DNA from 2 places in the Lysobacter sp. HA35 genome. Region 1 is predicted to be linked to the other one. Evidence: riboswitches for the same ligand, from Rfam matches in the RefSeq annotation. Region 1 holds a riboswitch; the other holds the start of a gene.
What was found. Region 1 has a riboswitch for cobalamin ahead of btuB (TonB-dependent vitamin B12 receptor). Riboswitches for the same ligand answer to the same signal wherever they lie in the genome.
Positions count from the first base shown of each region.

Region 2: linked by a shared signal. The riboswitch ahead of ACVWZN_RS09975 (ribonucleoside-diphosphate reductase subunit alpha) and the one ahead of btuB (TonB-dependent vitamin B12 receptor) in region 1 are both predicted to bind cobalamin.

Region 1 covers NZ_JBSSDY010000001.1:3,141,833-3,149,457, forward strand. Annotated here, with positions in the region: gene btuB (TonB-dependent vitamin B12 receptor) at 1-1,816, opposite strand, end outside; cobalamin riboswitch at 1,940-2,155, opposite strand; gene ACVWZN_RS15355 (TfoX/Sxy family protein) at 2,189-2,554, opposite strand; gene ACVWZN_RS15360 (GAF domain-containing protein) at 2,558-3,046, opposite strand; gene ACVWZN_RS15365 (efflux RND transporter periplasmic adaptor subunit) at 3,244-4,428, shown strand; gene ACVWZN_RS15370 (multidrug efflux RND transporter permease subunit) at 4,435-7,590, shown strand.
Region 2 covers NZ_JBSSDY010000001.1:2,003,117-2,010,741, reverse strand. Annotated here, with positions in the region: gene sucC (ADP-forming succinate--CoA ligase subunit beta) at 1-1,034, shown strand, start outside; gene sucD (succinate--CoA ligase subunit alpha) at 1,137-2,012, shown strand; cobalamin riboswitch at 2,436-2,644, shown strand; gene ACVWZN_RS09975 (ribonucleoside-diphosphate reductase subunit alpha) at 2,817-5,213, shown strand; gene ACVWZN_RS09970 (ribonucleotide-diphosphate reductase subunit beta) at 5,423-6,433, shown strand; gene ACVWZN_RS09965 (acyl-CoA thioesterase) at 6,420-6,830, shown strand; gene ACVWZN_RS09960 (NAD+ synthase) at 6,857-7,625, shown strand, end outside.

The DNA.
Region 1 (7,625 bases):
GGGTGACGAACAGACCGCGGCCCGGCTGGCGGTAGTACTCGACGGTTTCGTACGTGCGATCGAACACGTTCTCCACGCGCGCCTGCAGGCGCAGCGCGGGCGTGAACGCGTATTCCGCGCGAAGGTCGAACGTGGCGAACGCGCCGAGGCGACGCGTATTGCCGAGATCGTCGTAACGCGCGCCTTCGCCAGCACCTGTGATGCCGAAGCGGAACGCGCCGAAGTCGTGGTCCAGATCCAGGCGCGCGCTTTCGCGTGCGCGGCGCGGCAGCAGGAAGCCGGACAGGCCGTCGCTTCGGTTCTTCGCATCCACCCAACTGATGCTGCCGGATGCCGTCCAGCCCGCGAGCGTCGTATTGCCGCTCAGCTCGGCGCCACGCAGGCGTGAGCGGGAAATGTTCTCGGGACGTAGCGAGGCCGCGCTGTACGAGATCAGATCGTCGACGGTGGTCTGGTACAGGTCGAGACGCGCGCCGGAGACCGCACCGCTCCATGCGACGCCCGCTTCGATCGTGCGTGAGCTTTCCGGCTGCAGCGCAGAGTTACTGCAGCACGGGTAGTAGAGCTCGTTAAACGTCGGCGCCTTAAACGCAGTGCCCGCTCCAAGCGTGACGCGCCACTGCGACGCGAACGCGACGCCGAACGCCAGATTGCCCGTCGAATGGCCGCCGAACTGCTGGTTGTCGTCGTGGCGCACGCTCGCTTGCAGGTCGAGCGCACCGAAATCGCCTTGGTATTGCACGAAGCCCGCTCGATCGATGCGTTGCTTCAGCGCGTAGGGCGTGGTGCCGTCGATGCGGTCGCGTTGCCACTCGGCACCTGCGCTGAGACGCTGCCCTTCGGCGACGGTGAAGTCGCCCTGCAGCGACGCGGTGTCGCGATTGCTCGCGAAGTCGCCTTGGAACGTGGCGCCGGAGAAGTTGTCCGACGCATCGCGGTTGCGACCGGCCTGCAGTCGCAGCGACGCATTGCTCGACGGCGTCCATGTCACGCCGCCGCCGATCACCTGCTGCACGACCTTCGAGCGGTTGTAGAAGCCGTCGTATTCGTTGTCGCCTTCGGCGCGTAGCGCGTTCGCGTCGGCCTTCCAGCCGTCGGCGATGTCGATACCGCCGCGCAGCGACAGCGCATCGCGCGTGTAGCCGTCGCGATCGGGTTCGTTCGTGAAGCAACCGGCACCGTCGAACGTCACCGGATCGAAGAAACCACGGCACGAATCGAACCCACGCGTCTCCTGATGCGAATAATCCGCGCCCAACCAACCACGTCCCACACGACCACCAAACCCCGCGCTCGCCTCATACGTATCGCGGCTGCCCGCGCCGATCGACATGCGCGGCGTCAGCGCGCCGGTATCGCGCTTGGTGAAGATCTGGATGACGCCGCCGATCGCCTCGCTGCCGTACAGGCTCGAACGCGGGCCGCGCACGATCTCGATGCGATCGATCAGCTCGACCGGAATGTCCTGGAACGCGACGAGGCCGGACGTCGCCGAACCCATGCGAACGCCGTCGACCAGCACCAGCACGTGGTCGGATTCGGACCCGCGCATGAAGAGGGTGGTGAGCTTGCCGAGCCCGCCTTGGTTGCCGATCGAAATGCCGGCGCGGCCGCGCAGCAGGTCGGGCAGCGAACGCGCCTGGCTGCGTTCGATCTCGGCGCGGTCGATGACTTCGACCGGCGCAAGCACGTCGCGCACGGCGACCGGCGCGCGGTTCGCGGTGACCACGACAGTGTCGAGCTTGGTCGCGTCGTCCGCGAAAGCGGGCGTCGCCATCGACGCGGCGATGGCGAGGGTGATGAGGCGATACGTCATTGCGGTACTTCTCCGGCGTGCACGACCCCACGTCGTGCGGTCATAAGGAATCGCGAGGAGAAGGCGGAAGCGGGACGACGGCGCAGCAAGGCGACGCGAGCCGCCGCAATGCCCTCCGCATCGCAACCAGTCGACAATCGGGCCGGTCTCCGGACTCGCGAGTGGATGCCGACTTCGCATCCCTCCTTGGCGCCTTCCCGTGACATGACGTCACAGTGGCCGATGCCGCGGATTGACTCGCTTACCGTTGCGGGGGCAGTGCCGGGCTGGCGCAGTGCGCGTCACCGGCTTCCCGTTTCAACCTGCGAATCGCAGGTCACCCGAAAGCGGCGCGAAGTCTACGGGAAAGCACGGTGCCGCGCGCGGCGTCGCTCAGAACGAAAGCGCATCAGGCGCTTCGACATCCGGTTCGGGCTGGTGGGCGTCGCCCATCGTGGTCGTGACTTCCGACGCCGGCGGGCCGCGTCGCGACGACGGCAGCAGCGCGACGCCGGCCTGCGCGAGCGCGGTGAGTTCCGCGCGGCGCTCGATGTCGACCTGCTGCCAGTGGCAACCGGTCAGCGCGCCTTCGAGTGCATACAGAAGATTGAGGCTGGGCTTGAAGCCCGCACGCTTGACGCGCAGGTACGCATCGACCGCGCCGATCGCGTTGACGTCGTCCCAGGTGCGCAGGCCCACCTGTCGTAGCCACGCCGCCGACTTGCCGCCGATGTTGAGCATTTTCGGCGCGTCGGTCATGGCTCAGCCCAGGGATTCGACGAAGGCGTGCGCGATCGCTTCGAGGCCGCGCTGGTCGTCGGCGTCGAAACGATCGGGTTCCGGGCTGTCGAGATCGAACACGCCGATCAGCGAACCGTCGCGCGCGATCAGCGGGACGACGACTTCCGAACGCGACGCCGAATCGCAGGCGATATGTCCGGGGAATGCGTGGACGTCGGGCACGCGCTGTGTTTCGCGCGTCGACGCCGCGGCGCCGCAGACGCCCTTGTCCAGCGGAATGCGCACGCAGGCGGGCAGCCCCTGGAACGGGCCGACGACGAGTTCGGTGCCGTCGAAGAAATAGAACCCGACCCAGTTGAGCGAAGGCAACGCGTTGTAGACGAGCGCCGACAGGTTGGCCGCATTGGCGATGCGATCGCGCTCGCCGTGCAGCAGGCCATGCGCCTGCTCGAGCAATTGCGCGTACTGCTCGGGCTTGGTGCCGTCGAGCGTGGAGGCGGTGAAGGTCATGCGCGAAGTCTAGCGCGCAGCCCTGCGGCCGGATGCGCCGCTTTCGTGCGTTGACTGTGTCATGCCCATGCAACGACCGATGTCGACCGTGCGTCGTCGCGGTGGTCGCGCATGACTTTCCGCCCGGGCAGCCGCTTCGGGCATAGCTATACTCCGCAGTGCACAAATTGGCCTGCAGCCTCGTTCGGAGCCCCCGCATGATTTCCAACACGCGCCTCATCGTCGCGGCCGGCGTCCTGTCGCTCGGCCTCGCTGCCTGCAAGGGTGGCGACGCACAGCAGCAGGGCATGGGCCCCGGAGGCGCGATGCCGCCGGCCGAAGTCGGTGTCGTCGAAGTCGCGCCGCAGGCCCTGCCGCTGAGCAAGGATCTGGTCGGTCGACTCGCGCCGTTCCGCAGCGCCGACGTGCGCGCACGCGTGCCGGGCATCGTGCAGCGTCGCCTGTACGAGGAAGGCGCGGACGTGAGCGAAGGCCAGGCACTGTTCGAGATCGACCCGGCGGAACTGCGCGCGGCGACCGGCCAGTCGCAGGCCGCGGTCGCGCAGGCCGAGGCGAGCTACACGAACGCGCATGCGACGGCCGAACGCGCGCGTCGCCTCGCACCGACGCAGTACATCGCGAAGTCCGATGTCGACAACGCGCTCGCGGCCGAACGTTCCGCCGCGGCGGCCGTGCAGCAGGCGCGCGCCGCGTTGTCGAGCACGCGCATCAATCTCGGCTATTCGACGGTGCGTGCTCCGATCTCCGGCCGCGCCGGTCGCGCGCAGGTAACGGAAGGCGCGCTGGTCGGGCAGGGCACGGCGACGCTGCTCACCACGGTCGACCAGATCGATCCGCTGTACGCGAACTTCTCCATCTCGGTCGCGGAACTCGACCAGCTGCGTCGCGCGCAGACCAGCGGCGAGCCGGCCGATCGCGACGTGCAGATCGTGCTGCCCGATGGTTCGATGAATACCGAACGCGGCACGCTCGACTTCGAAGGCAGCGTGGTCGATCCCGCCACGGGCGCGGTGTCGCTGCGCGCACGCATCCCGAACCACGACCGTCGCCTGCTGCCGGGCACCTACGTCGGCGTGCGCGCGACGCTGGGCCTGCAGAACGGCGTGTACCTCGTGCCGCAGGCCGGCGTGCTGCGTGATGCGCAGGGCGCGTACGTCTACGTCGTCGGCGCGGACAACAAGGTCACTCGCAAGGACGTCGGTGCGGATCGCCAGCAGGACGGCAAGTGGATCGTCGATCGAGGCCTCGCGCCGGGCGATCGCGTGATCGTCTCCGGCCTGCAGAAGGCGCAGCCCGGTGCCGCGGTCAAGCCGGTGCCGTGGACGGAAACGCCCGCTGCGGGCGCCGCGCCGCCAGCCGCGCCCGTCGCGCGCAAGGGCTGATCCGCCATGTCCCGCTATTTCATCAACCACCCCGTGTTCGCGTGGGTGATCGCGATCATGGTCGTGCTCGCGGGCCTGCTCTCAATCCGCGGCCTCGGCGTGGAGTCGTACCCGAACATCGCACCGCCGCAGGTCGGCGTGTCGGCGAGCTATCCGGGCGCGGACGCGCAGACCGTCGAACGCGCCGTCACGCAGATCATCGAACAGCAGCTCACCGGCATCGACGGGCTGGACTACTTCAGCGCGTCGTCGAGCCAGGGTTCGGCGTCGGTGAACCTGACGTTCAAGCCCGGCGTCGATCCCGACATCGCGCAGATGCAGGTGCAGAACAAGGTCGCGCAGGCGACCCCGCGTCTGCCGGCGGACGTCACGCGTAACGGCATCACGGTGGCGAAGGCGAACTCCGGCTTCCTGTCGGTCGTCGCGCTGCGTTCCACCGATCCCGCGATCGGCAAGGACCAGCTGTCCGACCTGCTCGCATCCAACGTGCTCGACCAGATCTCGCGCGTTCCGGGCGTCGGCGGCACGCAGCTGTTCGGCGGCGAATACGCGATGCACATCTGGCTCAACCCCGACAAGCTGCAGGCCTATGGCCTGTCCGCGAGCGAGGTGCTGGCCGCGGTGCGCGCGCAGAACGTGCAGTTCTCCGCGGGCCAGGTCGGTGGCGAGCCGTCGCCGGCGTCGCAGATGTTCACCGCGACGGTCGCGGCGGAAGGACGTTTCTCCACGCCGCAGGAGTTCGAGAACATCCTGCTGCGCGCGGATCCGAACGGCGCCAGCGTGCGGCTTCGCGACGTGGCGCGCGTCGAGGTCACCGGTTCGGCGCACAGCTTCGACCTGAAGTGGGACGGCCAGCCGGCCGCCGGCTTCGCCGTGCAGCTTGGACCGGGCGAGAACGCGCTCGCCGTCGCCGCGGCGGTCAAGAAGCGCATGGACGAGTTGCAGCCGAGCTTCCCGAAGGGCGTGCAGTGGTTCTCGCCTTACGACAGCTCGGACTTCGTGCAGGTGTCGGTCGACGAAGTCGTGCAGACGCTGCTCGAGGCGATGGTGCTGGTCTTCCTGGTGATGCTGCTGTTCCTGCAGAACATCCGCGCGACGCTGATCCCGACGCTGGTCATCCCGGTCGCGCTGCTCGGCACGTTCCTGGGCATGAAGATCCTCGGCTTCACCATCAACCAGCTGTCGCTGTTCGGCATGGTGCTGGCGATCGGCATCGTGGTCGACGACGCGATCGTGGTGATCGAGAACGTCGAACGCATCATGACGGAGGAAGGCCTGCCGCCGCGCGAGGCCACCTACAAGGCCATGCAGCAGATCACCGGCGCGGTCATCGCGATCACGCTGGTGCTCGCCGCGGTGTTCGTCCCCAGCGCGTTGCAGGCCGGTTCGGCGGGCGCGGTGTATCGACAGTTCGCGCTGACGATCGCGATGGCGATGCTGTTCTCGGCATTCCTCGCACTCGGTTTCACGCCGGCACTGTGCGCGAACCTGCTCAAGCCCAGCGCGCATCACGACGCACGTAACCCGATCTTCCGCGGCTTCAACCGCATCTACGACCGCATGGCGACGACGTACGTCGGCCACATCCGCAGCGCGGTGCAGCACACGCCGCGATGGATGGGCGTGTTCGCGCTGCTGGCGGTGCTCACGGGCTTCCTGTTCTGGCGCATGCCGGGTTCGTTCCTGCCGGAAGAAGACCAGGGCTACGCGCTCGCGATCGTGCAGCTGCCGCCGGGCGCGACGCTGCGTCGTACCGAAGCGGTGTTCGAGCAGGTGCGTCAGTCGGTCAACAAGATCGACGGCTACGCGGGAATGATGCAGGTCGCCGGTTTCAGCTTCATCGGCCAGGGCGAGAACGTCGGCATGGCGTTCATCAAGCTCAAGCCGTGGGACGAACGCAAGACGACGGCGACGGAGTTCATCCAGCAGGCGAACATGCACCTGTTCCCGATCCGCGACGCGCAGATCTTCGTGATCAACCTGCCGACCGTGAACGGCCTCGGTGCGTTCGGCGGCTTCGACATGTACCTGCAGGATCGCAGCGGCCAGGGCCGTGAAGCGCTGCAGCAGGCGATGGGCACGTTGCTGGCGAAGGCGGGGCAGGACAAGACGCTGGTCGGCGTGCGTCCGAATACGCTCGAGCCGTCACCGCAGCTCAAGCTCGACGTCGATCGTGTGCAGGCGCAGGCGATGGGCCTGTCGGTCGGTGACATCTACAGCGCGATCCAGATCATGCTCGCGCCGGTGTACGTCAACGACTTCGTGCAGGGTGGCCGCGTCAAGCACGTGACCATGCAGGCCGATGCGCCGTATCGCACCGGGCCCGAATCGCTCGCGCACTTCTACACGCCGGCACCGGGCATGACGTCCGCCGATGGCACCGCGGCCATGGTGCCGCTGTCGAACGTCGTGCATTCGAAGTGGACCGTAGCCGCGCCGTCGCTCACGCGATACAACGGCTTCGCCGCGGTGGAGATCGTGGGTTCGCAGGCGCCAGGCAAGAGTTCGGGTGAGGCGATGACGTCGATGGAGCGCATCGTCAACAACGACCTGCCGCCGGGCTTCGGCTACGACTGGGCCGGGCAGTCGCACCAGGAAATCCTGTCGGGCAGCCAGACCACGATGCTGATGCTGCTATCGATCGTCGTGGTGTTCCTGTGCCTCGCGGCGCTGTACGAGAGCTGGTCGGTGCCGGTGTCGGTGCTGCTGGTGGTGCCGCTCGGCGTGCTGGGCGCGATCGTCTTGTCGATGATGCGCGGCCTGCCGAACGACATCTATTTCAAGATCGGCCTGATCACCGTCATCGGCCTCGCCGCGAAGAACGCCATCCTGATCATCGAGTTCGCGATCGCGGAGCGTCAGCTCGGCAAGCCGCTGCGCCAGGCGGTGGTGGAAGCGGCGAAGCTGCGACTGCGCCCGATCCTGATGACGTCGTTCGCGTTCATCATGGGCGTGATGCCGCTCGCGATCTCGACCGGTGCCGGCGCGAACTCGCGTCACGCCATCGGCACCGGCGTCATCGGCGGCATGCTGTTCGCGACGTTCCTCGGCCTGCTTCTGATCCCGGTGTTCTACGTCGCAGTGCGCCGTCTGCTGGGCGACAAGCTGGACGAGCCGCCGAAGCTCGACCCGAACGAGATCCATCGACAGATTCCGCTCTGAGTCGAGTCGACCCGCTGCAAATCGAAGCCTCCGCA
Region 2 (7,625 bases), 1.1 Mb from region 1:
AGGCCCAGATCCATGCAGGCGGCCGTGGCAAGGCGGGCGGCGTGAAGCTCGCGAAGAACTTCGACGAGGTCGCGCAGTACGCCAAGGCGATGCTCGGCACGAAGATGGCGACGTACCAGACCGCCGGCGTCGAGCTGCCGATCGATTCGGTGCTGATCTCCGAAGGCACGGACATCGCGAAGGAGCTGTACCTGTCGGTGCTCGTCGACCGTTCGACCAAGACCGTCACCTTCATCGCTTCGGCGGAAGGCGGCATGGACATCGAGCAGGTCGCGCACGAGAAGCCCGAGGCGATCCAGACGCTGCACGTGAACTACGTCGAAGGCCTGCAGCCGTACCAGTGCCGCGACCTCGGCTTCGCGATGGGCCTCAACGCCAAGCAGGTCGGCCAGCTGACCAAGATCATGACCGGCCTGTTCAAGCTGTTCATGGAGAAGGACCTCGCGCTGGTCGAACTCAACCCGCTCGCGATCCTCACCAACGGCGACCTCGCCGTGCTCGACGGCAAGGTCGATTCCGACGACAACGCGTCGTTCCGTCATCCGGAGCTGGTCGCCATGCGCGACACGCGCCAGGAAGACGACACGGAAGTGCTGGCGTCGAAGTACGACCTCAACTACGTCACGATGGACGGCGACATCGGTTGCATGGTCAATGGCGCGGGCCTGGCCATGGCCACGATGGACGTTATCTCGCTCAACGGCGGTTCGCCGGCGAACTTCCTGGACGTGGGCGGCGGTGCTACGAAGGAGCGCGTCACCGAAGCGTTCAAGCTGATCCTGTCGAGCGACAAGGTGAAGGCGATCTTCGTCAACATCTTCGGCGGCATCGTCCGCTGCGACATGATCGCCGAGGGCATCATCGCGGCCGTCAAGGAAGTCGACGTCAAGGTGCCGGTGATCGTGCGCCTCGAGGGCACGAACGTCGAAGCGGGCAAGGAGCTTCTGAAGAACTCCGGCCTCGCGATCACGGCCGCCGACGACATCAACGACGGTGCGAAGAAGGCCGTCGCTGCGGTCCAGAAGGCCGCCTGACGTCGCCGTAGCCCGGGCAAGGCCACAGGCCGCGCCCGGGTTCGACCACCGCAAGATTTCCCGGGCGCGCCTCGCTCGTCCGGGCTACACAAGGGACTCGCAATGTCCGTTCTGATCAACAAGAACACCAAGGTGATCGTGCAGGGCTTCACCGGCTCGCAGGGCACCTTCCACGCACAGCAGATGCTCGACTACGGCACCAAGGTCGTGGGCGGCGTTACCCCGGGCAAGGGCGGTACCGAGCACCTCGGCCTGCCCGTGTTCAACACCGTCGCCGAAGCCGTGTCGAAGACCGGCGCCGATGCGTCCGTGATCTACGTGCCGCCGCCGTTTGCGGCTGACGCGATCATGGAAGCCGCGGCCGCGGGCATCCGCGTCATCGTCTGCATCACCGAAGGCATCCCGGTGCTCGACATGCTGCGCGCGAAGAACGTGCTGAAGGAGCATCCGGAGACGGTGCTCGTCGGTCCGAACTGCCCGGGCGTGATCACGCCGGGCGAGTGCAAGATCGGCATCATGCCGGGCCACATCCACATGCCGGGCAAGATCGGCATCGTGTCGCGCTCCGGCACGCTGACGTATGAAGCGGTCAAGCAGACCACCGACGTCGGCCTCGGCCAGTCGACCTGCATCGGCATCGGCGGCGATCCGATCAACGGCACCAACTTCATCGACGCGCTGCGCTGGTTCCAGGACGACCCGCAGACGGAAGGCATCATCATGGTCGGCGAGATCGGCGGTTCGGCCGAGGAAGAAGCGGCCGAGTTCATCGCCAAGCACGTGACGAAGCCGGTCGTCGGTTTCATCGCCGGTGCGTCGGCGCCGAAGGGCAAGCGCATGGGCCATGCCGGTGCGATCGCGTCGGGCGGCTCGGGCACGGCGGAAGGCAAGTTCGCAGCGCTGGAGAAGGCGGGCGTCACCACGGTGAAATCGCCGGGCGATCTGGGTGCTGCGATTGCGAAGAAGCTTGCGGGCTGATTCGACCGCTTCTCGGTACACGAAAGGCCGCCTTCGGGCGGCCTTTTTGTTTGCGGCGGGGCCGCGCTGTCCAGCGTCTACATTCGAATTTTCGTCGACACAGACATAGGCATCCACGTCGACGTTGGTCTCGGTCTGGGCGTCAAAGTCGTTTCGTGCGCTGGCGCGCCCGAGTCACTTTCTTTGCTGGTGCAAAGAAAGTAACCAAAGAAAGCACCTTCCCCGACGAATCTACAGCTCGCGATCGGGCGAGGTCACCGCGATCGCCACACTCGCCATCCTGGCTCGGGTGGCGACGGCCGACGTCCTGTCGGCCGCCCCTTCGGGGTCTTCACGATTCGTGCGTTACTCGCCGCTAACGGTCATGCAACGGCGTCGCGACCCGACCACAAAATCTAGCGTTGACGGATGGGGCCTTGCCGCATATGTTGTGCCCATCGAAGGCGCCGTCTCCTGCCAGGAGCGGCTTAATAGGGAACCCGGTGGGAATCCGGGACTGCCCCGCAGCGGTAAGTGGAAACGACCCGCGTCATTGGCACTGGCCTTCGGGCTGGGAAGCGACGCGCAGTAGGTGGCGACTCCGGTCGCCGTAGTCCACGAGTCCGAAGACCTGCCTCGATCGGTGGCCGCGTGCCGCCGCTTGGCCAGGCGTCCTCGTGGGAGGGACGGGCCGGTCTTCGGGCCCGCGCCCGTCGCCGTCCGTCTCGTCCATGTCGATGCCGGCTCGCCCGAGGGGGCGGGGGCCGGCGCAGGACGTTGCGTGCGCCGCTTTCGCTTCCTCTCCATCGCCATCGGAGAGGAAACATGACCACCGAAACACTCGTCACCACCGCCGCGCCCGACGTCGACGACGCACAGTCCGACTTCGCACTGACCCCGCCGCATGCACCGGCGACCATGACCGTGACCAAGCGCGACGGCCGGCGCGAGCCGGTCGACGTCGCCAAGATCGTGCGCGCCGTGCAGCGTTGCTCGACGGGGCTCGACGACATCGACCCGATGCGCGTCGCGCTCAAGACCATCGGCGGCATATACGACGGCGCGACCACGCGGGAACTCGACGAGCTGTCGATCCACACCGCGGCGGCGTTCACCACGGAAGAGCCGCAGTACTCGCGCCTCGCCGCGCGACTTCTCAGTGCGTACATCGACAAGGAGGTCGCCGGCCTCGGCGTCTATTCGTTCTCGCAGTCGATCGTGCTCGGTCATGATCTCGGCCTGATCAACGACCGCGTGCGCGAGGTCGTCGAGGCGAACGCGCGCAAGTTCAACGACGCGATCGACACCGCGCAGACGCAGCGCTTCGAATACTTCGGCCTGCGCACGCTGTACGACCGCTACCTGCTGAAGCATCCGCATCGTCGCCACGTCATCGAGACACCGCAGCACTTCTTCATGCGCATCGCCGTCGCGCTGACCGACACGCCGTCGGGCGCGTTGCAGCTGTATCGGCTGATGGCGTCGCTCGACTACATCCCGAGTTCGCCGACGCTGTTCAATTCCGGCACGCGGCACGAGCAGTTGTCGTCCTGCTTCCTCCTGGATTCGCCGCAGGATTCGCTGACCGATATCTACGCCCGCTACGGCGACGTCGCGCAGCTGTCGAAGTTCTCCGGCGGCATCGGACAGGCCTACCACCGCGTTCGCTCTCGTGGTTCGCTGATTCGTTCCACCAACGGGCGCAGCAACGGCGTCGTGCCGTGGCTGAAGACACTCGATGCATCGGTCGCCGCGGTGAACCAAGGCGGCAAGCGCAAGGGTGCCGCGTGCATCTATCTCGAGACCTGGCACGCGGATATCGAGGAGTTCCTCGAACTGCGCGACAACACCGGCGACGAGGCACGCCGCACGCACAACCTCAACCTCGCCAACTGGATTCCCGACCTCTTCATGCGTCGCGTCGACACCGACGGCGACTGGTCGTTGTTCGATCCGAAGGCCGTGCCCGAGCTGCCGGACCTCTGGGGCGACGCGTTCGAGCGGGCCTACGTGCAGGCCGAGCAGCAGGGGCTCGCGACGCGAACGGTGAAGGCGCGCGAGCTGTACGCGCGCATGATGAAAGTGCTCGGCGAAACCGGTAACGGCTGGATGACCTTCAAGGACGCCGCTAACCGTACATGCAACCAGGTCGGCCCGGGCCGCACCGTGCATCTGTCGAACCTGTGCACCGAGATCCTCGAAGTCACCAGCGCGGACGAGACGGCGGTGTGCAACCTCGGCTCGATCAACCTCGCGCAGCACGTCGGTGAACACGGCTTCGACTTCGACAAGCTCGCGGAAACGGTGCGCGTCGCGGTGCGCCAGCTCGACCGCGTGATCGATCTCAACTTCTATCCGATCGAATCGGCGCGACGCTCGAACCTGCGCTGGCGGCCGGTCGGGCTCGGCGTGATGGGTCTGCAGGACGTGTTCTTCAAGCTGCGGATGCCGTTCGATTCAAGCGAGGCGCTGGCGCTGTCGACGCGAGTCGCTGAAACCATCTATCTGCAGGCGCTGGACGCGTCCTGCGAACTGGCCGACCAGCACGGCGCGCATCCTTCCTTCTCGGAGACGCGCGCAGCAAACGGCGAGCTGCAGTTCGATCTTTGGGGCGTAGTGCCGACGCAGAACGCCGCATGGGGCGCGCTCAAGTCGCGCATCGCGCAGCATGGGCTGCGGAACTCCCTGCTGATCGCGATCGCGCCGACCGCGACCATCGCGTCCATCGCCGGTTGCTACGAATGCATCGAGCCGCAGGTGTCGAACCTGTTCAAGCGCGAGACGCTGTCCGGCGACTTCGTGCAGGTCAACCGCTATCTCGTCGACGAGCTGAAGAAGCTCGGCCTGTGGACGCAGGAGGTGCGTGACGCGATCAAGCTGGGCGAAGGTTCGATCCAGGCCATCGACGCGATTCCCGCGCCGCTGCGCGACGTCTATCGAACGGCGTGGGAACTGCCGCAGAAGGCACTGATTGATCTCGCCGCCGCACGCGGTGCGTATATCGACCAGTCGCAATCGCTGAATCTCTTCATGGAGAGCCCGAACATCGGGCGGCTGTCGTCGATGTACATGTACGCGTGGAAGTCGGGCCTGAAGACGACGTATTACCTGCGCTCGCGCCCGGCCACGCGCATCGCGAAAGCCACGGTGAGCATCGCGACACCACAGGCGGCCGTCGCGTGTTCGCTGGAAAACCCGGAGACCTGCGAGGCCTGCCAGTAACCGTCCAGTCCGTCACTTCGCGGAGGCGTCGATATCCGGCGCCTCCGCGGGGCTGACGTCAGCTCAATGCAGGGGCACGGGCGACGACAGGAGTCGCCGAGGGAACGCCGGGCGCGAGGGATCGCGCGCATGGATGCGGCGCATGGAAGCCGCCCGTTGCCCCTGCACCTTTTTCTCGCGATGCAATGCATCGCGCCTCCGGAATCGAAATGACCGCCACCCGCCTGCTCGACCCCGGCTTCGACCTCACCCTTCGCCCGATGCGCTATCCCGCGTTCTACGACATGTATCGCGACGCGGTGCGCAACACGTGGACGGTGGAGGAGATCGACTTCGGCATCGACGTCAACGATCTGCGCGACAAGCTGACGCCGGCCGACCGCCATCTCGTCGAACGCCTCGTCGCGTTCTTCGCCACGGGCGACTCCATCGTGTCGAACAACCTCGTACTGAACCTGTACCAGCACATCAACGCGCCGGAAGCGCGCATGTACCTGTCGCGGCAGCTCTATGAGGAAGCGCTGCACGTGCAGTTCTACCTGACGCTGCTCGACGCCTACGTGCCCGACGTCGAGCGGCGCGCCGCCGCGTTCGATGCCATCGAGAACATTCCATCGATCCGCGCCAAGGCCGATTTCTGCTTTCGCTGGATCGACTCCATCCAGCAGATGCATCGGCTCGAAACGCGCGGCGACCGCCGCATGTTCCTGCTCAACCTCATCTGCTTCGCCTGCTGCATCGAAGGCCTGTTCTTCTTCGCCGCATTCGCCTACGTCTGGTTCCTGCGTTCGCGCGGGCTGCTGCCGGGTCTGGCCGCCGGCACCAACTGGGTGTTTCGCGACGAATCGGGCCACATGGCATTCGCACTTGAGGTCATCCGCACCGTGCGCGACGAAGAGTCCGACCTGTTCGACGCCGAGATGGAGCGCGACGTGCGCGCCATGCTGCGCGAGGCGGTCGATGTCGAAGCCGCGTTCGCCCACGATGTGCTGTCCGGCGGCGTCAACGGGCTGTCGCCGCGCGAGATGCGTGACTACCTGCAGTACGTCGCCGACCTGCGCCTGCAGTCGCTCGGGCTCGCGCCGGAATTCGGCAGCCGCAACCCGTTCGCCTTCATGGACCTGCAGGACGTGCAGGAACTCACGAACTTCTTCGAGCGCCGCGTCTCGGCCTACCAGGTCGGCGTGAGCGGGCAGGTGGCCTTCGATGCCGCCTTCTGACGCGCCGCGCGAGGCACGGCTCTGGGAGATCGTCTTCCCCGACCACGCGAACCATCTCGGGACGTTGTTCGGCGGACAGGCGCTGGCGTGGATGGACAAGGCCGCGTTCGTCGCGGCGACGCGTTATGCGCGGCGCACGGTGGTGACCGCGCGGTCCGATCAGGTCGACTTCCGGGTTCCGGTGCGGCAGGGGCAACTGGTCGAACTCGTCGCACGCGTCGCCGAGGTCGGCCGGAGTTCGATGCAGGTCGACGTCGAGCTGCACACCGAGGATCCACATGCCGGCACGCGGCATCTGTGCACGCGCGGCCGCTTCAGCATGATCGCGCTAGATGCGAACGGTCGGCCCGCACCGGTCGAACCGCTCGACGACGGACCCTGCGCGGCCGGCGCGTAGAATCGGCCGCTCTCACAGGAGCGGCCATGGCCCTGCGGATCGCACTCGCCCAGTTCGATTTCCCGGTCGGCGACGCCGCCGGCAACACGTCGCGCATCGAAGCGATGATCGCGCACGCACGCGACGAGCACGGCGCCGCGCTCGTCGTGTTTCCCGAGCTCGCGGTCAGCGGTTACTCGCCGGAAGACCTGCTGCTGCGGCCTGGCTTCCTCGCCGACTGCGACGCCGCGATCCGCCGCATCGCCGCATCCACGCACGGCATCACCGCAGTCGTCGGCTGGCCGGAAACCGCCGGCGCGATCGTCTACAACTCGGCAAGTGTGCTGCGCGACGGCGAAATCGAACGCACCTACCGCAAGCGCGAGCTGCCGAACTACCAGGTGTTCGACGAGCGCCGCTATTTCTCCGTCGACCCCGATGGCGAAACCTGCGTGGTCGCGGTCGATGGCGTGCAGGTCGGCGTGGTGATCTGCGAGGACCTGTGGTTCCCCGAGCCGCTGGCCGCAACGGTGAAGGACGGCGCGCAGGTCGTCGTCGTGCCGAATGCGTCGCCCTACGAGCACGGCAAACACATGACGCGCGACGCGCTGCTCGCCGAGCGCGCGACGGAGTCGGGTACGGCGATCGCCTATCTCAATGTCGTGGGTGGGCAGGACCACGTCGTATTCGATGGCGCGTCGGTGGTCGCGGACGCGAACGGGCACGTGCATCCGGCCGCAGCTACGTTCCGCGAGGAATGGCTGGTGGTGGACTTCGATCCGACTGCAGGCGCGTTCAAGCCGGTGCGCTGGACGC